3 regions of the Noviherbaspirillum saxi genome follow, and region 2 is predicted to be linked to each of the others. Evidence: predicted binding sites of a transcription regulator. Region 2 holds the regulator's gene; each other region holds the start of a gene.
What was found. Region 2 encodes HrcA, which represses chaperone genes, less so after heat shock. Its sites were predicted from a motif close to TTAGCACTCNNNNNNNNNGAGTGCTAA; they were not measured.
Positions count from the first base shown of each region.

Region 1: groES (co-chaperone GroES) is a predicted target of HrcA. The motif match lies at 2,456-2,482, and genes of this name have one in related genera.
Region 3: rpoH (RNA polymerase sigma factor RpoH) is a predicted target of HrcA. The motif match lies at 6,443-6,469, and genes of this name have one in related genera.

Region 1 covers NZ_QYUO01000001.1:1,030,562-1,041,111, forward strand. The annotation lists gene D3871_RS04985 (transglutaminase-like domain-containing protein) at 1-203, shown strand, start outside; gene groL (chaperonin GroEL) at 361-2,013, opposite strand; gene groES (co-chaperone GroES) at 2,052-2,342, opposite strand; gene D3871_RS05000 (organic hydroperoxide resistance protein) at 2,825-3,244, opposite strand; gene D3871_RS05005 (MarR family winged helix-turn-helix transcriptional regulator) at 3,373-3,843, opposite strand; gene dacB (D-alanyl-D-alanine carboxypeptidase/D-alanyl-D-alanine endopeptidase) at 3,973-5,313, shown strand; gene D3871_RS05015 (YjgN family protein) at 5,457-6,698, shown strand; gene D3871_RS05020 (M48 family metallopeptidase) at 6,695-7,792, shown strand; gene D3871_RS05025 (TPM domain-containing protein) at 7,825-8,325, opposite strand; gene D3871_RS05030 (TPM domain-containing protein) at 8,326-9,147, opposite strand; gene D3871_RS05035 (LemA family protein) at 9,158-9,751, opposite strand; gene D3871_RS05040 (DMT family transporter) at 9,829-10,550, opposite strand, start outside.
Region 2 covers NZ_QYUO01000001.1:914,156-924,705, forward strand. The annotation lists gene leuS (leucine--tRNA ligase) at 1-492, opposite strand, end outside; gene D3871_RS04410 (barstar family protein) at 608-934, opposite strand; gene D3871_RS04415 (ExbD/TolR family protein) at 939-1,361, opposite strand; gene D3871_RS04420 (MotA/TolQ/ExbB proton channel family protein) at 1,384-2,061, opposite strand; gene D3871_RS04425 (energy transducer TonB) at 2,081-2,779, opposite strand; gene dapB (4-hydroxy-tetrahydrodipicolinate reductase) at 2,820-3,623, opposite strand; gene D3871_RS31520 (outer membrane protein assembly factor BamE) at 3,636-3,980, opposite strand; gene fur (ferric iron uptake transcriptional regulator) at 4,279-4,710, shown strand; gene D3871_RS04445 (PilZ domain-containing protein) at 4,743-5,069, shown strand; gene hrcA (heat-inducible transcriptional repressor HrcA) at 5,115-6,137, opposite strand; gene D3871_RS04455 (HAD family hydrolase) at 6,237-6,938, opposite strand; gene D3871_RS04460 (NAD kinase) at 7,032-7,949, shown strand; gene recN (DNA repair protein RecN) at 8,051-9,700, shown strand; gene hemH (ferrochelatase) at 9,763-10,550, shown strand, end outside.
Region 3 covers NZ_QYUO01000001.1:637,687-648,236, reverse strand. The annotation lists gene rsmD (16S rRNA (guanine(966)-N(2))-methyltransferase RsmD) at 1-513, opposite strand, end outside; gene D3871_RS03205 (M16 family metallopeptidase) at 503-1,837, opposite strand; gene D3871_RS03200 (M16 family metallopeptidase) at 1,862-3,238, opposite strand; gene ftsY (signal recognition particle-docking protein FtsY) at 3,395-4,705, shown strand; gene D3871_RS03190 (cell division ATP-binding protein FtsE) at 4,702-5,385, shown strand; gene D3871_RS03185 (cell division protein FtsX) at 5,382-6,302, shown strand; gene rpoH (RNA polymerase sigma factor RpoH) at 6,539-7,435, shown strand; gene D3871_RS03175 (SCO family protein) at 7,517-8,146, opposite strand; gene cyoE (heme o synthase) at 8,150-9,034, opposite strand; gene D3871_RS03165 (COX15/CtaA family protein) at 9,042-10,154, opposite strand; gene D3871_RS03160 (SCO family protein) at 10,165-10,550, opposite strand, start outside.

The DNA of each region.
Region 1 (10,550 bases), 120 kb from region 2:
CGCGGGGCAACAAGGCGGGCGTCAACGCCATGTTTTGTCCTCCCAAGGAACAACTGGCATTTCCGATACTGCACGAGGCGGAGCATGATTTGCCCGAAATCTGGCCCGAGCCGCTGCCGGTGGTCATACACGCATTGACTACCCATGCGACCGTGGAAGAGGTGATGACCAATCTTCCAGACGTCGAATTGTTCGCCCGCTGACCGTCATAGGGATTGTCGGATTATCGCGCAGGTATTTGTTGCCCGACACGTGTCGAACGCATAAGACAAAAGGCCCGCCAGACAATGTCTCGCGGGCCTTTCTTTAGCGTCTACAGGACTGCGAAAGGCATTGCTGCCCTTCGCCGGCCGGTAAAAATTACATCATGCCGTCCATGCCGCCCATACCGCCCATGCCACCCATACCGCCCATGCCTGCGCCGCCAGCCGGCTTGTCTTCAACCAGTTCGGACACGGTGCAGTCTGTGGTCAGCATCAGGCCTGCGATCGACGCTGCGTTTTGCAGTGCCGAACGAGTGACCTTGGCCGGATCCAGCACGCCCATTTCAACCATGTCGCCATAGGTGCCGTTGGCAGCGTTGTAACCGAAGTTACCCTTGCCTTCCAGAACCTTGTTGACAACGACCGAAGCTTCTTCACCGGCGTTGGACACGATCATGCGCAGCGGCTCTTCGATAGCGCGCAGAACGATCTTGATACCAGCTTCCTGATCGGCGTTGTCGCCTTTCACGGTGATGTTTGCACGAGCACGCAGCAGGGCAACGCCGCCGCCAGGAACGATGCCTTCTTCAACGGCGGCACGGGTTGCGTGCAATGCGTCTTCGACACGTGCCTTCTTCTCTTTCATTTCAACTTCGGTTGCAGCGCCAACCTTGATCACTGCAACGCCGCCTGCCAGCTTGGCAACGCGTTCTTGCAGCTTTTCACGGTCGTAGTCGGAAGTCGCTTCTTCGATCTGAACGCGGATCTGCTTGACGCGCGCTTCGATAGCGGGATGTTCACCGGCGCCGTCGATCAGCGTGGTGTTTTCCTTGCCGATTTCGATACGCTTGGCTTGGCCGAGATCGGTCAGCGTGGCTTTTTCCAGAGTCAGGCCGACTTCTTCAGCGATCACTTGTCCACCGGTCAGGATGGCGATGTCTTCCAACATGGCTTTGCGGCGGTCGCCGAAGCCAGGAGCCTTGACGGCGCAAGTCTTCAGGATGCCACGGATGTTGTTGACCACCAGAGTTGCCAGCGCTTCGCCTTCGATGTCTTCAGCGATGATCAGCAGCGGACGGCCAGCCTTGGCAACTTGCTCCAGTACCGGCAGCAGGTCACGGATGTTCGAGATTTTCTTGTCGAACAGCAGGATGAACGGGTTTTCCAGAACAGCGACTTGCTTTTCAGGATTGTTGATGAAGTACGGGGACAGGTAGCCGCGGTCGAACTGCATGCCTTCGACGATGTCGAGTTCGTCGTTCAGGGACTTGCCATCTTCAACGGTGATAACGCCTTCCTTGCCGACTTTTTCCATGGCTTCAGCGATACGGTCGCCGATGGATGCGTCGGAGTTGGCGGAAATGGCGCCAACCTGGGCGATTTCCTTGGAAGTGGTGCAGGGCTTGGCGATGTTCTTGAGCTGCTCGACGGTGGCAGTCACTGCCTTGTCGATGCCGCGCTTGAGGTCCATCGGGTTCATGCCGGCGGCGACATATTTCATGCCTTCGCGGACGATTGCCTGGGCCAGCACGGTAGCGGTAGTTGTACCGTCACCAGCGTTGTCAGATGTCTTGGAAGCGACTTCCTTGACCATCTGGGCGCCCATGTTCATGAGCTTGTCTTTCAGTTCGATCTCTTTCGCGACCGAAACGCCGTCCTTGGTGACGGTCGGGGCGCCGAAGGAGCGCTCCAGCACTACGTTACGGCCTTTCGGGCCGAGGGTGACTTTAACGGCGTTAGCAAGAATGTTGACGCCTTCAACCATCTTGGCACGGGCGGCATCGCCGAATACTACGTCTTTAGCTGCCATGTTCGATACTCCTTAATATGATTGTTTGGATATCTGTATTACTTCTGGACAACGGCCATGATGTCTTCTTCGCGCATCACCAGCAGTTCGTCGCCTTCGACTTTCACGGTTTGGCCGGAGTATTTGCCAAACAGGACTACGTCGCCGACTTTGACTTCCAGCGCGCGAACTTTGCCATCTTCGAGGATCTTGCCGTTGCCTACAGCGAGGATTTTGCCCTGATCCGGCTTCTCCGCAGCGGCTTCCGGGAGAACGATGCCGGACGCAGTCTTGGTTTCCTGGTCGAGGCGCTTGACGATGACGCGATCGTGCAATGGACGAAGGTTCATACAAACTCCTTAAAAATCAATAAGTTATAATTGTTTGCGGCTAGTGTGCTGCAAAGCGTATTTCACCGTGCAGCATGACCGCACTGGAAAAATTGGTAGGCTAGAGGAAATTGTTAGCACTCTCCCCTAACGAGTGCTAAGTATATGGGCGACAATTTGTTTTTTCAAGAGCGGCTGTTTTCATGTCATCTCAAACCGGCCGGGCGCTGGCGCAGAAATGCGAACAGGCAGGAATGAATTTTGGGAAAAAGATCGCATGGATGCGCGGCGGGCCCCATTTTAATGGCGGATAGGCGCCGGACTCGGAAGATCGTCGAATCTTTGATTTAAATAAATAACCGTTTCCTCAAAGGAAACTTTTATTCCAGCCTGTGGATGCGACCGATAAGTTATTAATCGCACATAAAACAAAAAGCCCTTTTGGAAGGGCCAAGGGCTTTTTCCCGATTCGCAAATCGCTTCGGTAGCTTTTTTCCAGACAATCAGGCCAGGCCGACCTTCACATCGATATTGCCACGGGTTGCGTTGGAATATGGGCAAACTTCGTGCGCCTTATTGACAAGCGCCTGGGCAGTGGCCTGTTCCAGGCCTGGCAAGGAAACGCTCAACTGTACTGCCAGGGCGAAACCGCCGCGATCGTTCGGGCCGATACCGACATGCGCAGTCACGGCGGCATCCGCCGGCAGCGAAGCCTTGGTTGCCATTGAGACAAACTTTAGCGCCGACAGGAAGCAGGCCGAATAACCTGCAGCAAACAGCTGCTCCGGGTTGGTGCCGTCGCCGCCCGCGCCGCCCAGTTCTTTCGGCGTGCTCAGTTTGGCTTCGAGTTTCTTGTCGCTGGTAACGGCGCGGCCATCGCGGCCGCCGGTTGCTGTTGCTTGCGCTGCGTACAGAATTTGCATGAGATTTTCCTTGGTGAGTTGGGTGCCTGACCGGTGGTTTCGCAGGCGATGGAGATAATATAGCACTCAATTAAATTGTGTGCAATTTAAATTCCGGCCGACTTGTTTGCCATATTCGACTCGTGTGTTCAGCCTTGGGTTTTTGCCAAGTCGTCGCGGATCGTCGATAACTGGCTGCGCAGCATTGCAAGCGCTTCCTGCGGCTGGCCGCTCGCGCACAGCACTTGATGCGGAATATTTTGCGCTTTCTTCTTCAGCGCGCGGCCTTCCTTCGTGAGTGTAATCCTTACTTGTCGTTCGTCGGTTTCGTCGCGCGTGCGGGCAATGAGTTCGGAGGCTTCCAGCCGTTTGAGCAGCGGCGTCAGGGTTCCGGAATCCAGGAAAAGCTTTTCGCCTATGGATTTGACCAGCACATCGTCTTCCTGCCACAACACCAGCATCACCAGGTATTGCGGATAGGTAAGCCCCAACTTGTCGAGAAAGGGTTTGTAGGTTTTGGTCATGGCCAGCGAAGCCGAGTACAGCGCAAAACAAAACTGATTATCCAGTGCAAGCGGGTCAATGGCTGACGGACGGGGAGGGGGGAGGGATTTGGACATGGTCTGCGGGCCCGGCGTGGGATAATCGATTGTGTGTAATCTAATATCCACCATCGTATGCGAATTTCAACCAGTCTCCAAGTTGCGTGTATGTTACTTGTACTCGCATTCCGCGCGCATGCCCAACAAATGCCGATTCCCGTTGCGGATGCCTTGCAACGCGCCGATATTCCCGCCAGTGCTGCCGGTATCTATGTGCAGGAAGTCGAAAATGGGGAGGTAATGGTGGCGTCGAACGACACTACGTCGCTCAATCCCGCGTCGACCATGAAACTGGTGACCAGCAATGCCGCGCTTGAAATCCTGGGCCCGACCTTTTCCTGGAAAACCCAGGCCTATGCGAGCGGCTCACTCCAAGGTGATGTCTTGAATGGAGATCTGATCATCAAAGGCAGCGGCGACCCGAAGCTGGTACTGGAAAACTTCTGGCTGTTCCTGCGCAGGATCAGGGCGCGGGGAATACGGGAAATCAAAGGACATGTCGTGCTCGACCGCAGTCTGTTCGAAAGCCTGCCGCATGACGCCGCGGCATTCGATGGCGACCCGGCCAAGCCTTATAACGTAGGACCGGATGCCTTGCTGTTGAATTACAAGGCGCTCGGTTTCCGCTTCACACCGGACCCGAGGACGCGCTCGGTGCAGGTGACCATCGACCCGCCGCTGGCGCCGTATTCCATCGCGGCGCCACGGCTCGGCAATGGAGATTGCGGAGACTGGCGCAATAGACTGCATGCCAGCATCGATGCTGCGGGAGCGCGGTTTCCCGGCACCCTGCCCGCATCGTGCGGCGAAAAAATCTGGTATGTACATCCGCACCAAATGACGCATACGCAGTACTTTGCGCTGATCTTCCGCAAGATGTGGGCCGACATGGGCGGCACGCTGCAAGGCGACGTGCGCAATGGCGCACTGCCTGCGGCGGCACAGCTTGTCGCCGAATGGGAATCGGCATCGCTGGCGGAAGTTATTCGCGATATCAACAAGTACAGCAACAACGTAATGGCGCGGCAACTGCTGCTGACGCTCGGGGCCGTCATAACACGACTGCCGGCGACGACTGAATACGGGGCCGCGGTGGTGCGGACCTGGCTAGGCAACAAGGGAATCGATGCGCCGGAACTCAGCATCGAAAACGGCTCCGGCCTGTCGCGTACGGAACGCGTATCGGCTCGCACACTCGGCCGCATGCTGGTGGAAGCATACCGCGGACCGACCATGCCGGAGTTCATGTCATCGCTGCCTCTCGTCGCTTACGACGGTACCATGCGCTCCCGTCTGGTGAACCAGAGCGTTGCCGGCAAGGCGCATATCAAGACCGGCTCGCTGAATGAAGTCCGCAGTGTTGCCGGCTATGTGCTCGCGGCGTCGGGCAAGCGCTATGCGGTGGCTTGCCTGATCAATCATCCGAATGCCGAGCGTGGACGCGAAGCGCAGGACGCGCTGCTGCAATGGGTCTACGAAAAAGGTTAGGTCCAGGCAAGACGACCGTTTGCATTCCCTGATTCTCCGATATAAAAACCTTGCTGCAGCGCGCCAGACAGATGGTATTCTTGCCAGCAAGACTGCGGCAACATAGCCCGGCAATACCATAAAAGCCAAATCAGGGATCATGCATGGCGGAGCTTACGATCGAGGGCGCGACCACGGCGCCGACGCTTGCCACGGAAGGCCGTGGGCAGCCGCCGCCTGCCGCTGGACAGCCTCGCCCTGCAAGGCCACAGCCCGATTTTGATCCCGCAGCGCCGCAGGCTTTCCAGTTTACCGGCACCGGTTCCGAATATTTCCGCATCTGGGTGGTCAACCTGCTGTTGACGATACTGACGGCCGGTATCTATTCTGCCTGGGCCAAGGTGCGCCGCCTGCAATACCTTTACCGCAATACGCGGGTAAACGGGACGGTGTTCGATTACCACGGCAATCCCATAGCCATTCTCAAGGGACGTATCGTTGCACTCGTTCTGGTAGCGGCCTACCACATTTCATTTGATATCTCGCCGGTGGTGGCGATTGCAGTCGGCGTCGTGCTGTGTGCGGTCATGCCCTGGCTGCTGGCGCGTGCATTTCGCTTCAAGATGGCCAATTCCAGTTACGGCGGGGTGCATTTCCACTTTCGCGGCACGGGGGGCGAAGCCTATCGCAAGCTGGTCATTTTTCCGGTGATGCTGGGCGCGATCGGCTTATTTGCCTGGAGTGTCGCTACTTCCTTTTCACGTAATCCCGGTATCGGCTTCATTGTTCTGGTCGCCCTGGTGCCCATGCTTGCGCTGGCTGCCACGGTGCCGCTCGCGCATTATTTTCTCAAGCGCTATCAGCACGAACATGCGGATTTTGGTACGACCGCCTTTTATTTTCACGGAAATGCCTCGGGCTTTTTCAAGACCTATGCAAAAGCGGTCGGTTTCCTGTTTCTTGGCTCGATCCCGGCCGGCATCTTCGCTTTCCTGACCGCGCGCGTTTACGCGCTGCTGGCCGATACCCTGTTCGGCTGGCTCTTTACACTGCTGTATGGCGTACTAAGCGCCTACGCGTTTTACCTGTTTGTACGCGCCTATCTGGAAAGCCGTATCCAGAACATGGTGTGGAACCATACCGAAATAGGGCAGCATCGATTCGAGAGCAAGGCAGGCGCACGCAAGCTGCTGTGGATACATGCGACAAATCTGCTCCTCATTACCTTTACACTCGGTCTGTACAAACCATTCGCCACGATCCGCCTGGTCCGGTACAGGGTGGAAAGTCTGAGTTTGGTTCCGGGCGGTCCTCTTGAAGACTTCATGGCCGACAGGATGGATGATAGGGTCGGCGCGGCCGGACAGGAAGCCGGTGATCTGTTTGATATCGATATTGCCCTATGATCGACGCTTATTTCTTCGACGGCAGCAGCACCCGCCGCCATGCGGTCCAATTGTTCATACACAAAGGCATCGTGGCAATGAGCGGCGAGGGCGTACGGCGTTCCGTGCGGCTGTCCAAGGTACAGGTTTCCGAACGGCTCGAACATGCGCCGCGCATACTGCGTTTGCCAGATGGCGGACACATCGAGAGCAGCGATCCTTCGCTTGAAAAGACGTTGCGACGCAACGGCTATCGCGAGCCGCGCGTGGTGCGCTGGCAGCGCAAGTGGCCGCTTTCGCTATGCGCGCTGGTATCGCTGCTGGCGCTGCTGATTGCCGGGTACCAGTGGGGCTTGCCCTGGGCTGCCGATACGCTGGTGCAGAATGTACCACCCGCGATGGAAAAACGTATCGGCGACGAACAATTGGCGCTGATCGATGCAGGCTGGATGGAAGCGTCGCGACTGGATCCGCAGGAACAGGCAAGGCTGCGCCAGCTGTTTGCCGGCCTCAAGCAGCCGCGCGGCGAACAGACGCCATACCGGCTTGAATTCCGCCACAGCACAATGGGACCGAACGCGTTCGCTCTGCCCAATGGCGTGATTGTGATGACTGACCAGCTGGTCAAGCTGGCCAAGGACGACAAGGCCGTGCTCGGCGTGCTGGGCCATGAGCTCGGTCACGTGCAGCGCCGCCATTCCTTGCGGCGCCTGTTTCAGGCTCTGGGTGTGGGCGTCGTGATCAACCTGGTGGTCGGCGATGTTTCCAGTGCGCTGGCAGCGGTACCGACTTTTTTGCTCGATCAAAAATATTCGCGCGACTTTGAGCGCGAAGCCGACCAGTATGCGATCGACATGATGCAGGCCAACGGCATTGCTCTGACCCCGATGGCGGAACTGTTTGAAAAAATGGCTGCGTCGCATGCCCATGACGATGATGCCGAGGACGATGAAGAACAAGAGGACGGACCGACAGCGCCCAACGGCAAGCAGGATGAGGAATCGCGTCTTGTCAAGTCTATTGAATACCTGAGCTCGCATCCCAGCGACGAAGAACGCATCGCGCGCCTGAAGGCGGCGGACGGACAGCGCGGCGTGCCGGGAGCAGGCGGCTGAGCGGATTGCGACTGTCTGCCGCTCTTACACTTTTACAGGACCATCGGTTGATCGGACAGCTGGTTTCTGGTGGAACCGTCATCCGGGTAATGTTGCTGAAGTAAGGCGTTCAAGCGCGTCAGTGCCGCCAGCGTACTGTTGTGATAATCACCGCGCGCAAATCCTTCGGTCATCGTACGGCAAATGGCTTGCCACTCGCTGGCGGGAACGATCTTGCCGACACCGCGATCGGCGACGATCTCGACCTGGTGATCGGCAAGGTTGACGTAGACCAGCACGCCGCAATTTTCTTCAGTATCCCAGACCCCGTATTGGGCGAACAGCGCGCGTGCACGTTCGCGCGGCGGCATCCCGGCCAGGACTTCCTGCAGACCTAACGCCGGCTCGACGATCAGCCTTACCTCGGCACGATGCCGACGTTCACCCTCGGTGATCGCTGCTTCGATCGCGTCGAGCGAATCCGGCGGAAATGCACGCCGTCCTGCGGCGGCAGTGGTGCAGAGATGTTTGAACAGACGATGAAAAGTACTCATTTACCAATTCCCCGATGCACCGCCGCCGTCGGCACCGCCACCGCCGCCGGAAAAACCGCCGCCAGAGCCGCCGCCGAATCCGCCGCCACCAAAACCACCGCCGCCGAATCCGCCTCCCAGACCGCCGCCGAGAATCACGCCCGGCACCGATCGTCCCCAGCCATCCCGGGAGCGTGCATGACGGCGTGAAGAACCGAAGCGCGACATCAGCAGAAACATCAGCACGAAAAAGATGAACACGCCAAGGGAAATTCCGTCGGAAGCTTCTTCCACAGCCGCTTGCCTACGCTCGGGCGCGGGAATACTCTCTTTGTCGAGCAGGCTGGTGATCGCCGACACGCCGGCCGCAAGTCCGCCGTAAAAATCATTTTGACGGAAATGCGGCGCGATCACATCCTGCAGGATGCGTTTCGATTGCGCATCGGTGAGCGAGCCCTGTACGCCGCGTCCGGCTTCGATGCGCAAGCGCCGCAGAGATGGCGGATTGTCTTTCGCCACCAGCAGCAGCACGCCGTCATCGACGCCCTTGCGGCCTAGCTTCCATTCATCGGCCACGCGTATGCTGTACTGCTCGATCGCCTCGGGTTCAGTCTTGCTGACGAGCAGAATCGCGATCTGGCTGCCGGTGCGAGTTTCATATTCCTTGAGGACGTTTTCCAGCGTGGCGCGCTGGCTTTCCGACAGCATGCCGACCTGGTCGGTCACGCGCGCCTGTAGCGGCGGCACCGGCACGAATTCCTGCGCGCCGGCGGATGCGAAGGCAAGGGCAAGGATCACGCCAAGCAGAGCGCCGGACAGCAATCGCAATAGGGAGGTCGGCATGTGCTTGACGTTACTTGCCGAAATTGACGGCCGGCGCGTTCGAAATGGCCTTTTCATTCTCGACCGTGAATGACGGCTTGACGTCATAGTTGAACATCATTGCCGTCAGATTGGTCGGGAAACTGCGCGCCAGCACGTTGTATTCGCGTACGGACTGGATGTAGCGTTGACGTGCCACGGTGATCCGGTTTTCCGTTCCTTCCAGTTGCGACTGCAGGTCGCGGAAGCTGGTATCGGCTTTCAATTGGGGATAATTTTCCGATATGGCCATCAGGCGCGACAGCGCTCCGGACAGTTCTCCCTGCACCTGCTGGAACTTGTTGAATGCTTCCGGGTTGTTCAATACCTCGGGCGTGATCTGGAAACTGGTCGCGGCGGCGCGGGCGCGGGTCACGGCTTCGAGCGTCTCGCGCTCATGGGAGGCATAGCCCTTGACGGTATTGACCAGGTTGGGAATAAGATCCGCCCGTCGCTGATACTGGTTGACGACTTCGCCCCAGGCCGCCTTCACGCGCTCATCCTTATCCTGGAAATCGTTGTAGCCGCAGCCGCCGAGCAGGGCGACTAGCAGGGAGATTGCCAGCCATCGGGTCCACCTTGTCATGATGTGTTTCCTCTTATCGTCCGGTTGAAAATCGCGCAGCCTGAGCAACGCAATTCTTGCATTCTATCCATTGTCTTTTATTTATGGGCGGCGTCTTTGGGTTTCAACAGAACAGTGCTCATTGCCACCAGAATCAAGCCCATCGCTGCATAGTCCTGCCAATGCGGCGTTTCCCCCAGGAACCATGCTCCGGAAAACACCCCAAGGACAGGAATCATCATCACTGACAGGCTGGATGCCACCGGAGGCAAGGTCCGCGCCAGCTTGAACCATACGACATGCGCAAAGCCGAAGATGAGGAGCGCGTTATATACGATCGCTGCCCATGCTGCTGGAGTCGGCCACTGCCATGCAGCGCTTTCCAGTAGGGTGGCCGCAATGGCCATCACCAATGTGGTCAGCGCCAGCATCCAGAAGGTGAGCGAGATGGTCGGCATATTGATGGACGAGCGTTTCATCACGACGGTTCCATAACCCCATCCGGCCGCGGCGACCAGCGCGAAGACCGTGCCGAGCGGATTGCCGGCAAGCGTGGAAAACTCGCTGGAAAGCAACAACAATGCCCCTGCGAATGCGCAAGCCACGCCGAGCCAGGCACTGCGCACCAGTCGTTCTCCAAAAAATGCCAGCGCAAAGAGCGTTGCCCACACCGGCATCGTGTAACCGAGAATGGCAGCACGTCCTGATGCCAGGAGCTTGACGGCAAGAATCATGAAGCTGTGCCAAATCAGCATGTTGGGAACCGCAAGCCAGGCAAGGTCACGAGCCCGCCCGGCGGGAATCGCGAGCGACGCGCCCT
Region 2 (10,550 bases):
CCAGTTTACGGTACCGGTTTTCTTGTAGATGATGCCTTTTTCCAGCATCTTGAGGAACATCCACTGGTTCCACTTGTAGTAATCCGGCTTGCAAGCGGTCATTTCACGCGACCAGTCGATCGCCAGGCCCATCGACTGCATTTGCTGCTTCATGTACTCGATGTTCGAGTAAGTCCACTGCGCAGGCGGAACGCCATTGGCCATCGCGGCGTTTTCCGCGGGCATGCCGAATGCATCCCAGCCCATCGGCATCAACACGTTGTAGCCGTTCATCCGCAGGTAGCGGTACATCACGTCATTGATCGTGTAATTGCGCACATGGCCCATGTGCAGCTTGCCGGACGGGTAGGGCAGCATCGAGCAGGCATAGAACTTTTTCTTGTCCTGGCCGTTCTTGTCTTTGGCGTGTTCGACGGTCTTGTATGCGTCGATCGCGGTCCAGTGGTCTTGCGCCGCTTTTTCGACGTCGCCGGGGAGATATTTTTCTTGCATGACGGATGATGCTGAAAGTGAAATTGAACCCGTCATTATACTTGCTCGCCGGGAGCTGTTGCCGGCAACGGCAGCGGGAATTTCGCCGCAAAATCAATGCGGATGCGGTTTCAAGTCAGCGCAATACCAGGTCGACCGCCGGTTTTTCACCGTTTTCCGCAAATAACTGGTTGACTTCGGCGCTGCACTCTTCCAGTGCCGCAAGAATCTCGGGCGCGTCGCGCCGCAAGACATCGGAGTGAAGAATCTGGATCTGCAGCAGTTCGTCAGGGTGCAGAACGAAGGACGACATCCCGTCGCCGTCGCGCAGTCCGCTCAGGCAATCGATCCAGGCATCCATGTTGTTGCCGTAGAACTCAGGGAAGCCGAAAGCCGCCTTGCAGGTGCGGTGGAATCCAGCCCAGTCGGACATTGTGCGGCCATCGAGTTGTACGGCAGGCATGAAATTATTGTTTCTCTTTGGCGTCGGTCACGAAACCCATCTTGGTCATGCCGTTGTTCTGTGCGGTGGCCATGACTTGCGCAATGATTTCGTACCGTGTGGATTTGTCGGCGCGCAGCTGCAGGTCGGGTTGCGGCTGCTTCTTTGCTGCGACAGCCAGCCGGTTGCCGAGTTCCTGCTGCTCGATCGGGTCGTTGTTCCAGAAAATCGTGCCCTCGCCATTGATGGACAGTGAAATGGTTTCCGGTTTTTCCGGCGAGGCCGCCGATTGCGCATTGGGCAAATCGAGCTTGATTGCGTGGGTAAACAGCGGCGCGCTGATAATGAAAATCACCAGCAGCACCAGCATCACGTCCACCATCGGCGTGACATTGATATCCGCCATCGGTGCCTGCTTCTTGTCGTCGTTGAATCCGCCGAATGCCATGATGGTCCGCTCCGCTTGTGCTTTACTTGCCGACGCGCGCGCCGGTGGTCAGGTAGGCGTGCAGATCGTGTGCGAAGGCGTCGAGTTCCGCCAGCGTGACGCGATTGACGCGGGTGAATGCGTTATAGGCAAGCACCGCGGGAATGGCCACCACCAGCCCGAGCGCCGTCATGATGAGCGCTTCGCCCACCGGCCCGGCCACCTTGTCGATCTGTACCGTGCCCGCAGTCGATACCGCAACCAGCGCATGGTAGATGCCCCATACCGTACCGAACAGGCCGACGAAGGGAGCGGTGGAGCCTACCGATGCCAGCAAGGTCAATCCGCTTTCCAGCCGCGAGGAAACGCGGTTGATTTCCTGGCGCAGGGTGCGTGTGATCAATTCTCCCGGGTCGACATTCGCATTGAGCGAGCCTGCCTGAGCGGTGACATTGGCCGCTTCGGCGCTTTGCACGGCCAACGGCGCATACACTTGTTCGCTGTCGGCGTTCTTGACGATGGCGATGGCGTCGGTGAGCGTCGGCGCTTTCCAGAAGCCGTCGAGCGCGCCCGCGCTTCTGCGGATCCGCCATGAGCTCCAGGCCTTGGAAAAAATGTAATACCAGCTGACGACGGACATCAGCAACAGCAGGTATGCCACCGAATGCGTGACTGCATCGCCTTGGGCCCAGTAATGCGCGAATCCGAGTGTTTCGTTCATGGTGATCGTGAAATGTAAATTAGTTTTGCAGTTTAAACGGAATAGGAATCAGAAACCATTCACTGACCGGCTTGCCGTCGCTGGTTGCCGGTTCGAAGCGCCATGATTGGACCGCGTTTTTCGCCGACTGGTCGAGCAGCGGCGACCCGCTGGAAGTCCGGATTTCGACCGTGCCCGCATTGCCGTCGGCCTGCACGAATACGCGCAGTAACACGGTGCCTTCCTCTTCCATCTGGCGCGACATCCTTGGATATTCGGGCTTGCGGTTGCTTGCCGCATAACGGGCGGGAATCGATACCGGTGTTTTTGCGACAGGAGCAGGCGCCGGAGCTGGCGGCGCCGGTGGGGCCTGCACAACGGTGGTGTTCGATGGTGTCGGCTTGGCGTCGAATGACACTTCCGGTGTTTGAGCACGCGGTGCGGGCGTTTCTTTCGGTACCGGTTTGGGTGTCTGTTTGCGTTCGATGCGCGGCCTGGGCTCGGGTGGCGGCTTGACCGGCGGCTGTGCTGGCGGTTCGGGTAGCGGTTCGGGTGGCGGGGGTGGGGCAGGCGCCACCGGCAACGGTGCCGGCGGCGTCGGTTCCAGCAACGCCACTTCCATGGGTTTGGGCGGCGTGTCAGGCTTTTTCTTTCCAGTCAGTCCGGGCAGTACAATGCCTATCAACGCCGTATGCAGCAACAGGGCGGCGATAGCGGGAATGACCGATGCCGATCGCATGCGGGTTCCGGTGTTCGTCCGCCGTGTTGTCAGTGTCCGCTTACAGTCCGAGCACGGCCTGCATATCGTACAGGCCGGTCTTCTTGTCCGCCAGGAAGCGCGCGGCGCGCAAACTGCCCTGCGCATAGCTCATGCGGCTGGACGACTTGTGCGAAATCTCGATACGCTCGCCGATGCCGGCAAAAAGCACGGTATGGTCGCCGACGATGTCGCCGCCGCGGATGGTGGCAAAACCGATCGAAGAAGGATCGCGTTCGCCGGTCACGCCTTCGCGCGCATAGACGGCCACATCCTTCAGATCGCGGCCGATCGATTCGGCGATGACTTCGCCCATCTTCAATGCCGTGCCGGAGGGCGCATCGACTTTGTGGCGGTGATGCGCTTCGATGATTTCGATGTCGTAGCCGTGTGAAAAGTTTTTTGCCGCCATCTGCAGCAGTTTCATCGTCACGTTGACGCCGACACTCATGTTGGGTGCAAACACGATGGCGGTCTTTTCGGCGGCAGCGGCAATCGCCGCTTTTCCGGCGTCGTCGAAGCCTGTCGTGCCGATGATCACCTTGATGCCGTGCGCTGCGCAGTACTCCAGATGTTTCAGTGTGCCTTCAGGGCGAGTGAAGTCGATCAGGAATTCCGCATTTGCAAGCCCGGCAGCCAGTTCGGATTCGATCGCAACATTGGCCGGCTTGCCGAGAAATGCCGCGGCATCGGTGCCGATGCTGGGCGATCCAGGCACGTCGAGTGCTCCGGCCAGCACCGCATCGTCGGCATTTTGCACGGTTTCAATCAGCATGCGGCCCATGCGGCCAGATGCACCTGCGATGGCAATTTTCAATTGACTCATGATGGCTAGAAATTATTTGGCCGGTTTAGAGCCGGCGATGAATGCAAGATATTCCTGCTCGGTGGGCAGGGTGCCGCCGTCGATGCTGGCCAGGCGGTTATCCTTGAAAAATACCGAGACGCGGCTGGACAGCACTTCGCCTGTGCGCTTCTTGAGACGGAAGACATAATCCCAGCGGTCGGCATGGAAAATATCGGTCAGCAGTGGCGTGCCGAGTACGAAACGGACCTGCTCGCGTGTGACGCCTTCAGGACGCTGCATGCCTTCCTTCAACTGGGCGACCATTTCGCGGGAAACAAAATTGCCTTGCTGGATATCGACCCGATAAGGGGAAAAGACGCCGAGAAAGCGTTGCACGCCGGTCGGTCCGGTGGAGGTGACGCCGCTTGTCGGCGTGTTCGTTGCAGTGGCGGCTTGTGCAGATGCGGCTTCAACCGGTTTTCCCGCTGCTGCGGGCACCGCCGGTTCTTCCATCAACGGATTTTTCGATGCACATCCTGCCAGGCACATTGCAAGCGCCAAGCCTGCCACGCCGCTAACCGACGGTGTACGATCCAGTAAAGCAAACAACATTCGCATAGTGGGTCTCAATTCATTGAGCAATTGGGCCAAAACGCTATATGATAAAGCAGATAACCAGATTCCGACTAACAACATGCCTAGCAATCCTTCCGAACTGAAAGCCAGCGGACTCAAAGCAACCCTTCCGCGGCTCAAGATCCTTGATATTTTCCAGAACAGCTCTGTACGGCATCTGAGTGCCGAAGATGTGTACAAAATTTTGCTTACTGAAAATATGGATGTTGGTTTGGCAACGGTATACCGGGTCTTGACCCAGTTCGAGCAAGCCGGCCTGCTGCACCGTAATCATTTCGAAACCGGAAAAGCGGTCTTTGAATTGAACCAGGGTTCGCATCACGACCATCTGGTTTGTCTCGATTGCGGCCGCGTCGAAGAATTTTTTGACGCTGAAATCGAAAAACGCCAGCAAAGCGTTGCGAACGAGCGCGGCTTCCAGATTGCCGAACATGCGTTGGCGCTTTACGGTCATTGCACCAAGACCGATTGTCCGCATCGGAATCGATAGGCATAGCGGTCGATGATCTCTTTGCCGCGCGTATGACTATCGACACCAGAAGCTTCCCGCGCAAGATCATGCGCTGTCAGGCGATTGTCGTGATTCCGGGTGTGACGCCGATAAGTGCCCGCACGCTGGACATTTCACTCGGCGGCGTGAGTATTGTCATCGCCGAACAATTACGCGTCGGTCAGGAATGCAAGGTGGGATTCGAAGCGCCGCTGAATGGCAAAACCGTCAGGGTGATGGGCGCCGCGAAAGTGGTCTACAGCATACTGAGCGGCGCAGACGGCTTTCGGGTCGGCATGCAGTTTCTCAAGCTGGATCCCGCCAATCACAAGACGGTTGCCGAGCTGATGATGGGGTGAGGCCGGCATGCTGTGACGCAAATTGCGCGCGGCCAGCCGGAGGGTTCAGGTATGGCTGAGCGCGTTGGACAGCAGTTTCGCAGTGATATCGACAATCGGGATCACGCGCTCATAAGCCATGCGTGTCGGACCGATCACGCCAAGCGTACCTACAATCTTGCCATTGACTTCATAGGGTGCGGTGACCACGCTCATTTCATCGACAGGCAAGAGTTGTGAATCGCCGCCGATGAAAATCTGCACGCCGGCTGCTTTGCTGGAGACGTCGAGCAATTGCATCAGGCTGGTCTTTTGTTCGAACAGGTCGAACAGCTTGCGCAGCGAAGTCATGTTCGACGCCAGGTCGGTCACGCTGAGCAGGTTGCGCTCGCCGGAAATCACCATATCCTCGCCGCCCTCGGCCATGGCATCGCTGCCGGCCTCGACCGCCGCCTGCATCAGGCGCGTCATGTCATCGCGCAGCTGACGCAATTCTCCCTGCAGGCGAGTGCGAATTTCATCGAAACCCAGACCGGCGTAATGCTGGTTGATGTAATTGGCCGCCTGGATCAGCTGCGACGGCGTGTAATCGACGTCGGTCAGCAGCAATCTGTTCTGTACCTCGCCATTGGGAGCGACGATCACCAGCAGGATGCGCTTTTCCGACAGGCGCAGGAATTCAATCTGCTGGAAGATCGACTCGTGGCGCGGCGTCATGACCACGCCGGCAAATTGCGATAGCGACGACAGGATCTGCGCTGCATTGGAAATGATTTTTTGCGGCGACTTCAACTGCAGTCGCAGCTGCATCTTTGCTTCGACGGTCAATTCATCGATCGACTGCACGGTCAGAAGCGTATCGACAAATACCCGGTAACCACGCGGAGTCGGAATGCGTCCGGCCGACGTATGGGGGCTGGAGACGAATCCCATTTCCTCCAGGTCCGCCATGATGTTGCGAATGGTCGCGGGCGACAATTCAAGCCCGGAAATCTTGGAAAGCGCACGTGAACCGACTGGCTGCCCATCGGCGATATATCGTTCTACCAATGCTTTCAGCAAAGTTTGTGCGCGAGTATCGAGTTGCATACAGTTATTCTATGCGATGCAAGGCGGCAGGTGCCACCTTCTGTTGCCATCCAACGCCATAAAAAACTTGATTGTTATCAGAGTTTTACCGTTCCGGCTTTACTGGTTGTTACGCAGCCAGTCTTCCAATTCGAACAAGTCCGCGCAGATTGCATCCGGTGTAACGCCATCCGGCAGGGTGCGAACCGGTTCAAGTTCCCTGCGGTTCATCCAGGCGGCACGCAATCCGGCTTTTTGCGCGCCATCCACATCGAGCCAGGGATCGTCACCTACATAGATTGCTTCTTGTGGCTCTACTTTCAAGGCCTCGCAAGCGGCATGGAATATTGCGGCGTCCGGTTTCGCGCAGCCAAAACTGTGCGCCGCCACGGTGGCGTCGAACAGATGAGCAATACCGATCGCATGCAGATCGGACACACCGTTCGATACCGACGCCAGCGCGTAACGATGCCGCAGGCTGGTCAGCGACGGGGCGACATCGGCAAACAGCGGAACTTCGTTGCGGGCGCGGGAAAACACATGCATTGCCTGATCGACCATGCCCGGGTCCTCGCCGGCTGCAGTAAAGGCTTCTATCAGTACTGCATGCCGCAGCGCGCGCAGATCGAGCTGGTACACCGGATCGCTGTCCATCAAGGCTTGGCGCCGCGCGCGCATGCCGTCGATTGAAACGCGGTCGGCGACGCTGGGCACATGGGTTCTCAGCCATTCGAACAGCAGGTTTTCCGCGCGCTTGATGACCGGAACGATGGGCCACAAGGTATCGTCCAGGTCAAACAGCACGGCTTTGATTGTTGACATATCGGGTCCAGGGATCGGTTTCAGAGAGAATTCATGACTGCGCTAACACTCGCTTCCTGTAACAGGTACTGAAATTATGGTCTAATCTCCAGCATGTTGCCTGCCACGCCACCCTCCCGACCGCTTGCTTTCCAGACCATTGCCGTCATCGGCAAGTATATGGCTGCCGGCATTGAACAATCGCTCTCCGACATCGCCGCTTTCCTTTTGGAAAAGGGGCATAAGGTTGTGCTTGAAGCCGAGACCGCCCGCAACGTCGATTTGCCGGGCGTCGAATCGATGACGCCGCAGGAAATCGGCCAGCATGCCGACGTCGCAATCGTTGTCGGCGGCGACGGAACCATGCTGGGCATTGCCCGCCAACTCGCACCTTATCAGGTGCCGCTGATCGGCATCAACCAGGGCCGCCTCGGTTTCATGACCGATATCTCGCAAGACAGCATGATCGCTGTCCTGACCGAAATGTTGCGCGGCAATCTGGAGTCCGAGCAGCGAACGCTGCTTGAAGGTACGGTATTGCGTGACGGACAAGCGATTTTTCATGCATTGGCGTTCAACGACGTCGTGGTGTCGCGCGGTCCGACCACCGGCATGGCGGAACTCAAAGTCGAAGTGGACGGGCGCTTCATGTACAACCAGCGCTCCGACGGTCTGATTATCTCCACGCCCACCGGTTCCACCGCCTATGCATTGTCCGCGGGCGGGCCGCTGCTGCATCCCAGTCTGTCCGGCATTTCCCTGGTGCCGATTGCGCCGCATGCCTTGTCCAACCGGCCTATCGTGGTGCCCGATTCCAGCAATATCGTGATCGAAATCATGGGTGGCCGGGATATCAGCGTCAATTTCGACATGCAGTCGCTGGCAAGCCTGCAACATCACGACCGTATTGTGGTGCGTCGGTCCGCCCACACCATTACCTTCCTGCATCCGCAGGGCTGGAGCTATTACGATACCCTGCGTGAAAAGCTGCACTGGAATGAATATCCGTCAGTCACGGGGAAGTTAAAATAGCGGCCTTGCATCCGATCACCATGGCAAACAGGGAGGGCGCTGCAACCTCAGGTCGCAGCAGCTGCCCGATGCGCCATGATTTATACGATTGAAATAAAAACATGTTGCGCACACTTTCGATACGCGATTTTGTCATTGTCGATTCGATCGAACTGGAATTCGCACCGGGCTTTACCGTGTTTACCGGCGAGACCGGCGCGGGAAAATCCATCCTGATCGATGCCCTCGCGCTTGCTCTTGGCGGGCGCGGGGACGCCAGCGTCGTGCGCGAAGGTGCGGCCAAGACCGACATCACCGCCGAGTTCAGTACTGCACCGGAGATCGAGGACTGGTTATCCGAACACGAATTTGGCAATGAAGACGGCGGAGTCCTGATGCGACGGGTGATCGACAATGCCGGCCGCTCCAGGGCATTCATCAACGGTGTCGTCGCGACTGCCTCGCAACTGCGCGAACTCGGCGAAATGCTGGTCGACATCCATGGTCAGCATGCGCACCAGTCGCTGCTCAAGACCGATGCACAGCGCGTGCTGCTGGATAGCCAGGCTGGCTTGCTGGAAGACGCAAAAGCCGTTGCCTTCGCCTACAAATCCTGGCGCGCGCTGGCCAGACAAAGAGAAGAATTCGAGGCGAATGCAAAGAGTGTGCTGCTGGAGCGAGAACGGCTGGAATGGCAGGTCGGCGAACTGGAAAAGCTGGCGGTCAAGCCGGGCGAATGGGCCGAAATCAGCACCGAGCACAGCCGGCTGTCGCATGCGGCCAGCCTGATCGAAGGGGCGCAGGAAGCGCTCGATGTGATATCGGAATCGGATACCGGCCCTATCCTGTCGCAATTATCTTCGCTGGTACTCAAGCTGGGAAAGCTGGCCGATATCGATAATGCGCTCAAACCGGTGGTCGAAGCGCTTGAGCCTGCACGCATCCAGTTGCAGGAAGCGGTGTATGGACTGAATGACTATCTCGGTCGCGTCGAACTTGATCCCGAGCGCCTGCATGCGGTTGAGGCCAGGCTGGATGCGATTCACTCCACTGCACGCAAATTCCGTGTCGCACCGGACGATTTGCCGCAGGAATACGACAGCCTCTCGGCCCAGCTCAGGCAGTTGGCGGATGCAAGCGATCTCGATGCAATGCGGGCACAGGAAGAGAAGCTCAAGGACGCCTACATGAACGTGGCGCAGAAGCTGTCCAAGGCGCGCGCCAAGGCTGCCAAGGCGCTGGGGCAGGCAGTCAGTGCGGCGATGCAGGACCTGAGCATGGCAGGCGGGCGTTTCGACGTCGCGCTCAATGCCTGCGAGCCGGCCGCCTATGGGATCGAACAGGTGGAATTTCTGGTGGCGGCGCATGCCGGCACTTCCGCGCGGCCGCTGGCCAAGGTCGCTTCGGGTGGTGAACTTGCGCGTATCTCGCTCGCCATTTCCGTCATTACCTCCAGCGCCACGGCAACGCCGACCCTCATCTTCGATGAAGTCGACAGTGGCATTGGTGGCGGCGTTGCCGAAGTGGTGGGGCGCCTGCTCAAGCGCCTGGGGCAGGATCGACAGGTATTGTGCGTTACGCATTTGCCGCAGGTCGCCAGCCAGGCCAACCAGCATTTTCAGGTCAGCAAGCGCAGCAGTGAAGGCCGGACGATGTCGAACATCGATGCACTGGACGCCAAGACGCGTATCGAAGAAATCGCCCGCATGCTGGGCGGTATCGAAATCACCGCGACCACGCGCAAGCATGCGCGCGAATTGTTGGCTTCCTGAGGCTGGGTTCCTGAACCGCCAACCTACATTCCCGATGATTCGACCGGACTTCAAGGCAAGCAATGCGTCCTAACAAGGAACCTTCTTACAAGCATGGCATGATCGCCAGAACGGCTGTCGTGCTGGTCAACCTCGGCACACCCGATGCACCGACGGCGCCAGCCTTGCGGCGCTATCTGAGGCAGTTCCTGTCCGACCCGCGCGTGGTCGAGATCCCCAAAGCGGTCTGGTGGTTCATTCTGAACGGCATCGTCCTGCCGTTCCGCTCGTCGAAATCGGCGGCCAAGTATGCTTCGATCTGGACCAAGGAGGGCTCGCCGCTCCGGGTCCACACCGAGAAGCAGGCCAGCCTCCTGCGCGGTTATCTGGGCGAGCGCGGTCACGACGTACAGGTCGTCCATGCAATGCGTTATGGCCAGCCCGGCTTGCCGGAAGTGCTGGATAAATTGAAGGTCGACGGCTGCGACCGCATTCTTGTCCTGCCCGCTTACCCGCAGTATTCCGGCACCACCACCGCTTCCATCTTCGATGCGGTATTCAAGCATTACTCGCGTGTGCGCAATGTTCCCGAACTGCGGCTGGTCAAGCATTATCACGACCACGAAGGCTATCTGCTGGCATTGAAAAAGGCGATTCTCACGTATTGGGATATGCATGGCCGACCCGACAAACTGGTGATGAGCTTTCATGGCGTGCCGAAACGCACGCTGATGCTGGGCGATCCGTATCATTGCGAATGCCACAAGACGGCACGTCTGCTCGCCGCCCAATTGCAGCTTGGCGCGGAGGAGTATGTGGTGACCTTCCAGTCGCGTTTCGGCAAGGCGGAATGGCTGCAACCGTATACCGC
Region 3 (10,550 bases), 280 kb from region 2:
CAAGCCGCCATCGGCTAATAGTTGCCGACACAACGGTAGTATTTTTACCAGCCACTCCTGGCGATAAGGCGGATCGAGAAAGATCAGCTGGAATCGCGCGCCCTGTCTGACCAAGCTCTGGGCCGCAGCTAATGCATCGCCGCGCCGCACCGTTACCTGCGTCGCCTTCAGCTTTTCGCGTGTCGCATCGAGCTGGCGTATCGCGGCCGCGTCGCTTTCCAGCATCAACACCTCCGCGGCGCCACGGCTTGCCGCTTCAAAACCGAGTGCGCCGGTACCGGCAAACAGGTCGAGGCAGCGCACCGCCGCCCAATTTCCGTCGAACAAATGGTTGATCCAATTGAACACCGTTTCCCGAACCCGATCGGGTGTCGGGCGCAATCCTTCTGCATCCAGCACCGCCAGTGGCGTGCGCTTCCATTGGCCGCCGATGATGCGTACCTGCCGCGCTGCATGGGAATGGCGCGGCGCCGGCTTGGCCTTGCGGCTGGTCGTCACCGGACTATTTCCCATTGCCGACCACCACGGTCGACATTTTGTCGAGCGACAACTTGCGATTGAATGCGGCCTTGATATCAGCGGCCGTCACCTTGGCGACCTTGGCGGTCCACGTATCGAGATAATTCAGTGGCAGATTATAGAAACCGATGGCAGCCATGTTGTCCAAGATCTTTTTGTTGTTGTCGATCCGTAATGCGAAACCGCCGATCAGGTTGTCCTTGGCAGCCTTGATTTCCTGTTCGGTCGGACCGTCACGCAGGAATGCGGTCATGGTGTCCCGAACCACCGTCAGCGCCTGGTCGGCCTGGTCTTTCTGTGTCTGGAGGCCGGTCTGAAACGGGCCGAGCTGGGCAAGCGGGTTGAAATAGCTGTACACACTATAGGTCAGGCCGCGCTTTTCCCGCACTTCGCGGGTGAGGCGCGAGACGAAGCCCCCGCCACCCAGGGTGTAATTTCCGACCAACAATGGGAAATAATCGCTGTCGCCGCGCGCGATTGCGGGCATTCCCAACAGGATGTGTGCTTGCGATGCGGGATGGGCAATGCGCTCCTCCTGGGGCAACGACAATTCGACTGATGGCAGGCTTGGCAATGGCGCACCCTGTGGCAGTCGCACGGTTAGCTGCTGCGCGATTGCTTCGGCCTCGGCGCGATTGATGTCGCCGATGATGGAAACAATCGCGCGATTGGCGACGTAGTGCGTTCCATGGAACGCAATCAGATCGTCGCGCGTGATCGGCTCCACCGATGCGACCGTTTCATGCCGTGCATACGGATGCGCTCCATACAGCAGACGCCAGAACGCCTTGTCCGCAATCGACTCAGGCTTGGTCTCGCTTTCACGGATTGATGAAATCATGCGTGCCTTGTCGCGCGCCAGGAAATCTTCGGGAAAGCTTGGATGCGCCAGCAGACGCGCCAGCAGCGCGACCGATGCATCGCGCTCGGTGCGGCTGCTCAGGGTACGCAGGGACGCGCCGGCACGATCGCCGCCGGCTCCGCCTCCGCGCTGGGCTGCAGTGTCGGCGAAGGCATCCGAAATCTGCGCTTCCGTCATCGCCGGTTCCGCCTGTGCTGCGGCCGCTTCGCGCAGGCCGCGTGCCAGCATCGCATTGGTCAGGGCGGCAACGCCGGATTTGCCTTGGGGATCACGACGCGATCCGGCATCGAATTCCACGCTCAGGTCGAGCACCGGTATCGAATGGTTTTCGACGAACAGCACGCGTGCGCCATTGGCGAGATTCCATGACTGGATTTGCAGCGCAGCCTGCGCCGGGGCGGTGGCGGCAAAGCCGGCCACCAGGCCGGCCATCGCAAGAATGAAGCGTTTGTACATGTTCAATTCCGTGGTTTTCCGTGGTTAGTGGCGCAAGCCCTTGGGCGGTGGCGCGGCTTTTTTCTCGGACAGCGGGAGCGGCACCAGCGTCGCGACAGTTAGCGCATCATCGCCGAAATATTTTTGTGCGACCGCCTGCACTTGCTCGGCGGTCACTATCTTGAGCTTTTCAATGATGCGATCAATCTTGGTATGCGAAAGTCCGGTCATTTCCATGACACCGATTTCCATTGCCTGACCAAAGATCGAATCCCGCTTGTAGATCTGGCTGGCGATCAGCTGGGTCTTCACGCGTTTGAGTTCTTCCTGCGAAACGCCTTCCTTCGCAATGCGATCGACTTCGGCGCGCAGCAATTTTTCCAGTTGCTCGGTGGTCGTCCCATTGGTCGGCGTACCGTCGAGCAGGAACAGTACCGGACCGCGCGCAACATTCGAATACCCGGCGCCGGCCGAATTGGCAACCCGGTCGGTACGTACCAGTTTCGCATTCAGGCGCGCGTTGTCGTAGCCGTCGAGGATCGCGGCCAGCACATCGAGCGCGTGCGATTCATCGTCTTTTTCCACATCGCGCAGGGTCGGCGCCTTGAATGCCATCACGACATACGGATTCTCGGCCGGCGCCTTGACCGTGATGCGGCGGATGCCGCGCTGCGGCGGCTCTTCCTGCGGCCTGGTGGTCGGCACCGCCTTGCGCGGCACCTTGCCGTAATGCTTTTGCGCCAGCGCCAGCACCTTGCTGGCCTCGACATCGCCGGTCACCACCAGCACCGCATTGTTGGGCGCGTACCAGCGGTCGTACCAGTTCTTGGCATCCTGCACGGTCATGCTTTGCAGGTCGGACATCCAGCCGGCAATCGGATGATGGTAAGGATGGGCGGAAAACGCGGTTGCGTTCAGGGTTTCATACACCTGCGGAATCGGCTGATCCTCGGTGCGCCAGCGTCGCTCTTCCATTACCACGCGGATTTCACGTGTGAATTCATCCTTGTCGAATACCAGATTGGCCATGCGATCCGCTTCCAGGGCCATGACCTGCTCCAGCTTGGATTTTTCGATCTGCTGGAAATAGGCGGTGTAATCCTTGCTGGTAAAGGCATTTTCGCGACCGCCGAGGGCGGCGACGCGCTGGCTGAATTCGCCTGGCTTGAGGGTCTTGGTACCCTTGAACATCATGTGTTCCAGCGCATGCGCAATGCCGGTCGTGCCATTGTGCTCGTCCATCGCCCCGGTCTTGTACCACACCATATGGGCGACGGTCGGAGCCCGATGGTCTTCCTTGACAATGATTTTCATGCCGTTATTCAACATGAACTCTTGTGCAGTGTCCGCTGCCGCGCTGGCGACCGCAGGCAGCCAGTTCAGCACGCACGCCGACAGCAATACGGCGATCCGAAATTTCATGGTCTATGCTCTGATAAAATACGGGGTTGGTAATGATGCAGCAGGCGCACGGCTGGATGGCAAGGCAGCGCCGCGCATCAAATGAGGTTCCGATTGTATCTTCTTTCGGCGACGTGACTGAATGCGCGCCGGACTGCCTTTTCTCCCCCTGCCCGAATGTTTAGTTTCTTCAAGAAAAAACCGAAAGACACGCCTGCGCCCCAAGAACCGGCCGTTCAGGCCGAGGCACCCGCCGCCGAAGTCCCGACCAGTCCTGCCCCGGCCCCGGTTGAGCAGAAATCCTGGTTTGGCTTGTTCAAGCGGGATGTCGCGCCGGCGGCGCCAGAACCGGTACAGGCACCGGTACAGGAACCGGTGCCGGTCCCTGTACCGGTGCCTGTACCGGTTGCAGCACCTGCGCCCGCGCCGGTGCCTGCTGCGCCCTCAGCGCCCGCACCCGTGCCTGTCGCCGCACCCACGCCGATTCCGGCGCCCGTGCCGGTAGCACCGCCTGCCGCAGCGAAAGCCCCGGCACCCGTCGAGGAGGAAGAAGGCGAAATCGTTCCTGCCGCGCCGCCTGCGCCCGAGCAAAAGCAGTCATGGATGCAGCGCCTCAAGGCCGGCCTGTCGAAAACATCGACCAACCTGACCACCCTGTTCGTCGGCGCAAAGATCGACGAGGATTTATACGAGGAGCTCGAATCTGCACTGCTGGTATCGGATGCCGGCGTCGAAGCCACGCAATTCATCCTCGACGCGTTGAAAAAGAAGGTAAAGAGCGAGAAGCTGACCGATGCTCAGCAGGTCAAGGCCGCCTTGCGCACGCTGTTGATCGACATGCTGACGCCGCTGCAAAAGCCGATGGTGCTAGGACGCCATCAGCCCATGGTGATGATGATCGCCGGCGTGAACGGCGCAGGCAAGACGACCACGATAGGCAAGCTGGCAAAGCACTTGCAGGCGCACCATCAATCGGTGCTGCTCGCGGCTGGCGACACCTTCCGTGCGGCTGCCAGAGAGCAACTTACCATTTGGGGCGAACGCAATAACGTGTCGGTCATTTCCCAGGAATCGGGCGACCCGGCAGCGGTTGCATTCGACGCGGTGCAGTCGGCGCGCGCGCGCGGCACCAATGTGGTGATGATCGACACGGCCGGACGCCTGCCGACCCAGTTGCACCTGATGGAAGAACTGAAAAAGGTGCGTCGCGTGATCGCCAAAGGCATGGCATCGGCACCGCACGAGGTGCTGCTCATCATAGACGGCAATACTGGACAGAACGCGCTGGCGCAGGTCAAGGCGTTCGACGATGCGCTCGGCTTGACGGGCCTGGTGGTCACCAAACTCGACGGCACTGCCAAGGGCGGCGTGCTGGCCGCAATCGCAAAGACGCGCCCGGTTCCGGTGTACTTTATCGGCGTAGGCGAAAAGATCGAAGACTTGCAGCCATTCAATGCCGAAGAATTCGTCGACGCGCTACTGACATGATCGAATTCAACAGGGTGTCCAAGCAATACGGTCGCGGCGGCGCCGCGCTGTCCGACGTGACGCTGTCGATTGCAAAAGGAGAACTGGCATTTCTGTCAGGGCCCTCCGGCGCCGGCAAGTCCACCCTGTTGAAGATGATCGCGGCAATCGAACGTCCGACTTCCGGCAGCGTGCTGGTTAACGGCCAGGATATCGGGCAATTGCCCGCCTCCGGCATTCCCTACTTGCGGCGCAATCTGGGTTTGATGTTTCAGCCCGCCAACCTGCTGAGCGATCGTACGGTGCTGGCCAATGTGATGCTGCCCTTGCTGATCACCGGCGCGCCACGCAACGAAGCCGAAAAGCGCGCACGTGCGGCGCTGGACAAGGTAGGTCTGACGGACAAGGCGCTGTCGGAACCCCTGGCCCTGTCCGGCGGAGAACAGCAACGAGTTGCCATTGCGCGCGCCATTGTCAACCGCCCGCAAATCATCCTTGCCGACGAACCTACCGCAAATCTTGACCGTGCCAGCGCAGGCAAAGTCATGGATGCATTAATGGCGTTTCATGTGGCCGGCGTGACCTGCCTGATTGCGACCCATGACGAAGCGATATTGCGTGGTGCGGACCGTATCATTCGGTTGCAGGCGGGACGCCTGATCGACACCCCGGCGGCCGTTGGGGAGACGCTACCATCATGAACTGGATCACCCAACATATCGCAGCATTGCGGGATGCCGTCGGGCATGTGAGGTCTTCGGCCGGCAGTTTTGTGCTTAATGTGCTGGTGGTGGCGATCGCGCTGGCACTCCCGTTTGCCGGGTTGACGATACTGGAAAACGTCAGGCCGATATCGGAACAGCTCGCGGTCGAACCAGAAATCAGCCTGTTCATGTCGCTTGATACACCGCGGGAACGCGCGACCGCTCTTGCCACGCAGATTCGGAATATCGTGCAGGCGTCGCAAAGCACCGGTCGCCTGGAGTTCATCCCGCGCGAGCGCGCGCTGACGCTCTTGAAGGACAAGACCGGGTTATCGGATGCGATTACCGCGCTGGGCGAAAACCCTCTTCCGGACGGTTACGTACTCAAGTTGTCGGGCGTGCAGAATTCCGGCGACGCGGCACGGGTGGAAGCGCTTGCCGCCAAGCTGAAAGCCTTGCCGGGAGTCGAATATGTCCAGATCGATTCGGCATGGGTCAAGCGACTGGCCGCATTGATGCAGGTGTTGAGGCTCGCATTGCTGTTCCTGGCGACGACACTTGGCGTGGTCGTGGTTGCAGTGGTATTTAATACGATACGTCTGCAGGTGATGACGCAACGCGAGGAAATCGCGGTGTGCCGGATGTTTGGTGCCACCGATGCATTCATCTGTCGCCCGTTTTACTATTCGGGCGCCCTGTTGGGGCTGATGGCTGGCGGCCTTGCGCTTGGCGTGGTCATGGTGGGCTTGCAACCTCTTAACGATGCCGTGATGGAGTTCGCCCGTTTGTATGCGTCTGAATTCCGCCTTGCGTCCTTGGACGGTTTCACTCAATTTGCTCTGCTTGCTACAAGTGCCGGGCTAGGCTTGGTCGGGGCCTTGATGTGCGTTAAGCGGCATTTGGCAAAACTTTAATTTCGTCCCTTTCAAGTCTGCTACGGCTTTTTTCTTTGAGCTCCCGCAACTTATCTCATGCGACGTAGCCTAAAGTCACCCTCACTAATCGTTACAGTTGCGCAATAGCTGCGCGCTATCAGCTTTGTTGAGATCATCGATTAGCACTCATTAAATGAGAGTGCTAATATAATGTTCAAAGAGTGGATCGCAAGCACATTTGTGGCGATCGCTGCTTTGAGAAGCAAGGAGAAAGAATGAAAACAACTGCACAGTCTGCATTGGTTCCGGCCGGTAATACTGCCTTGACTCTCGGGTTTTCTGGCAACCTTGGCAACATCGAAGCCTATATTTCGGCGGTCAACCGTATTCCCATGCTGACGCATGAGGAAGAGACGTCCTATGCGCGGCAGTTCCGTGAGAATAACGACCTTGCCGCTGCACAAAAGCTTGTCATGTCACACTTGCGGCTGGTGGTATCCATTGCCCGCGGCTATCTCGGCTATGGACTGCCGCACGCAGATCTGATTCAGGAAGGCAATATCGGTTTGATGAAAGCGGTCAAGCGTTTCGATCCGGATCAAGGTGTACGCCTTGTATCGTATGCAATGCACTGGATCAAGGCGGAAATGCATGAGTACATCTTGAAGAACTGGCGTTTGGTGAAGGTGGCGACAACCAAGGCCCAACGCAAGCTGTTCTTCAATCTGCGCAGCCACAAGGAAGGTCTGGACGCGATGACACCGACCCAGGTCGATGAACTCGCACGGACATTGAATGTGAAGCGCGAAGAAGTCATCGAAATGGAAACCCGCATGTCAGGCCATGATATTGCGCTGGATGCACCGAGCGATGACGAAGATGACAAGTTCGCGCCGATCGCCTACCTGTCCTCCGAGGCAAGCGAGCCGACGAAAGAACTGGAGGCCCGCCAGTATGACCGCTTGCAATCGGAAGGACTTGAAGCCGCGCTTGGCAGGCTGGATGCGCGTTCCCGCCGCATCGTTGAAGCGCGCTGGCTGGCAAACGACGATGGTTCCGGCGCGACGCTGCATGAACTGGCAGACGAATTCGGTGTGTCTGCCGAGCGCATTCGTCAAATTGAAAGCGCGGCATTGAAGAAAATGAAAAGTGCGCTGGCTTCCTATGCTTGATATGCATGTTTGATTACAGCCAGCTCAAGTAAAAAAGGCGCTCTGCGGAGCGCCTTTTTGTTTCCTGTGACCCGGGATCGGTCAGGACAATAGCAACTTCAGATCGTGCACGATGGGTTCCGCGCCCTGCCCGTGGCGAACGAACAGGCGGATGCGCCCCTGAGGATCGAATACATAGCTTCCGGCGGTATGGTCCATGGTATAGGATCCGGCTTCCTTGCCAGGCACCTTCTGGTAAAACACCTTGAAATCCTTGGCGATCTTCTGCGTTGCCGCCTTGTCGCCGACCAGCCCCAGGAAACTCGGATGGAATGCGGGCACGTATTTGGACAGCAATGCCGCGGTGTCGCGCTCCGGATCTACCGTAATGAACAGGACTTGCACCTTGTCGGCCTGCGATCCCAGTTGCTGCATGACGCTTGCCATTTCCGCCATGGTGCTCGGGCAAACGTCCGGACATTGGGTATAGCCAAAGAACACCACGACTGCCTTGCCCTTGAAGTCGGCGAGGGTACGCAGCGTGCCGTTATGGTCGGGCATGGCGAAATCCTTCGCATAGTCGAGACCGGTGACATCGGTATTCTTGAATGCAGAAGTCGGCGCCGCGGACGACAGCTGACCTCCCTCTTGCTGTCGATCGCAAGCACCGAGCAACAGCGAGGCAGCCAGCAGCAGAAATGAGGCGGAATGGCGAGAGAAAGAGAAGCGCATACTTTAAAACTTCAGGTAGTGGTCGACCAGCAAAGCCACGAAAAGGAGCGACAGGTAAATGATGGAATAGGCAAAGGTCCTGCGCGCGATCAGATCGGTGTAATGCCGATAGATGCGCCATGCATACCAAAGGAATACCGCACCCAGCACCGCCGCGCTCGCCAAGTAGATCAAGCCGCTCATCTGCACGGCATACGGAAGCATCGTTGTTGCAACCAGGGCAATTGTATAAAGCCAGATATGGAACTGGGTGAACTTCAAGCCATGGGTCACCGGAAGCATGGGCAGGCCGGAGCGCGCATAATCGTCACGGCGATACAGTGCCAGTGCCCAGAAGTGCGGCGGCGTCCAGACAAAAATGATTAGCACGAGAATCCAGGCCTGCATCGGCACGTCATTGGCGATTGCGGCCCAGCCCAGCGCCGGCGGCATCGCGCCGGACAAGCCGCCGATCACGATGTTTTGCGGCGTCGCCGGCTTCAGCAGCATGGTGTAAATCACTGCATAACCGACGAAAGTGGCAAATGTCAGCCACATCGTGAGCGGATTCACGAAGGTGAACAGTACCCACATTCCCGCGCCGCCGATAATGCCGGAAAACACCAGCGTCTGGGCCACCGTGATTTCGCCGCGCGCCATCGGGCGGCGGGCGGTCCGCGCCATACGCGAATCGATTTCCCGCTCGACCAGGCAATTGACAGCGAATGCGGCGCCGGCAAGCAGCCAGATGCCGATGGTCGCCGCAACGACGATCCGCCAGTCGGGCAGGTCCGGCGATGCGAGGAACATGCCGATCACAGCGCAGAACACCGCGAGCTGGGTAACGCGCGGCTTGGTCAGTGCCCAATATTGGGCGATGCGATTCGGGTGTGCGGTCAGGGTAGTCACTTGGTTCTCATGCGGCCGACAGCCGCGTTGCGGCATGGTCCGCCGTAGGCTGCGCCGGAATTCTAACCCGGTAGTTTAGCATGGTCAGCAGCAGCACAAGGAGTGCGGCGCCGCCATTGTGTATCACGGCAAGCGCCAATGGCCATTTCAGAAAGATGGTGGACATGCCGGTCAGAAACTGCGCACCGAGCACGATCAGCAGCCAGCGCGCGTTGGATCTCAGGCCTTCGATATGCAGCGCCTTGTGCGCAAGCCATGCAATAAAAATCACCACGACAAAGGCGAAGTTCCGGTGCACCCAGTGCACCGCAGTAAGCGCGGCAAACGGCAAGTATTCGCCATCGGCGGTCTTTCCCAGATGCCGCCACAAGGTGAAACCATGCTCAAAATCCATGTCGGGGATGACACGTCCGTGGCACAGGGGGAAATCGGTACAGGCAAGCGCCGCGTAATTGGTGCTTACCCAGCCGCCGAGCGCAATCTGCAGGAAAAGAAGTATCAGCGCCACTGCCGCCATCCGCTGCAATGACCGGGCGGGCGCGGCTACCGGATGGTGCATGTTCTCACGTGCGCCCAGCCACACCAGCATGGATAGCAGGAACATGCCGAGCAACAGGTGGATCGTGACAATCACAGGCTGCAGCTTCAACGTTACCGTCCACGCACCGAACGCTCCCTGCAGACAGACGAAAGCGAGCAGAAGAGTCGGCAGCGTCGGCGAAAATCTGAGGTCGGCGCGGCGCGACTTGATCCAGCCGCGCCAGGCAATGACCATGATGGAAATGATCAGCACGCCAACCGCCATCGCGAGATAGCGGTGGATCATTTCGATCCACGCCTTTGCAACCGTCACTGGTCCGGTTGGCATCGCCGCTTCGGCTGCACTGATCTGCTCATGCGCCTGCAAGGGATTGGCGTGTCCGTAGCAACCGGGCCAATCCGGACAACCGAGCCCGGAATCGGTCAGCCGCGTGAAGGCGCCGAACATGATGAGATCGAATGTCAGGAAGACGGTCACCCAGACCAGTTTGCGGTACTTGTTCTGGTCGCTAGAGACCCAGACGATGGTCAGCGGCAGCAAGGCGGCAAGCAGACCGAGGATGGCGAGTTGTATCAGCATGACGGTTCCGTTATCCGATGCGCGACGCCTTCAGCAGCTTGCCGAGATCCTTTTTGATCTTGTTGGGATCGGCATCTTTCGGGAAGCGCATCATCAGGTTACCCAATGGATCGATCATGTAGATGTGATCAGCGAGCATGGTATTGCTTTCCGCCGGCAGCCAGGCTTTTAGCTTGTCGGGCTGCACGCGCAGGATTTGCATCCCGTCATATTCGCGCATCAGCGTCGTTTCCAGCGGCTTGTTGTCGGTTACCAGCCACACGCGTTCGATACGCTCCATTTCCTTGCCCTGCGCAAGCCGTAGCTGACGCATGTCATGCAACCGTTTGCGGCAGTCTTGCTGACATTCCGCATCGGCGACTTGCAGCATCAGCCATTTGCCCTTGAAGCTATCCA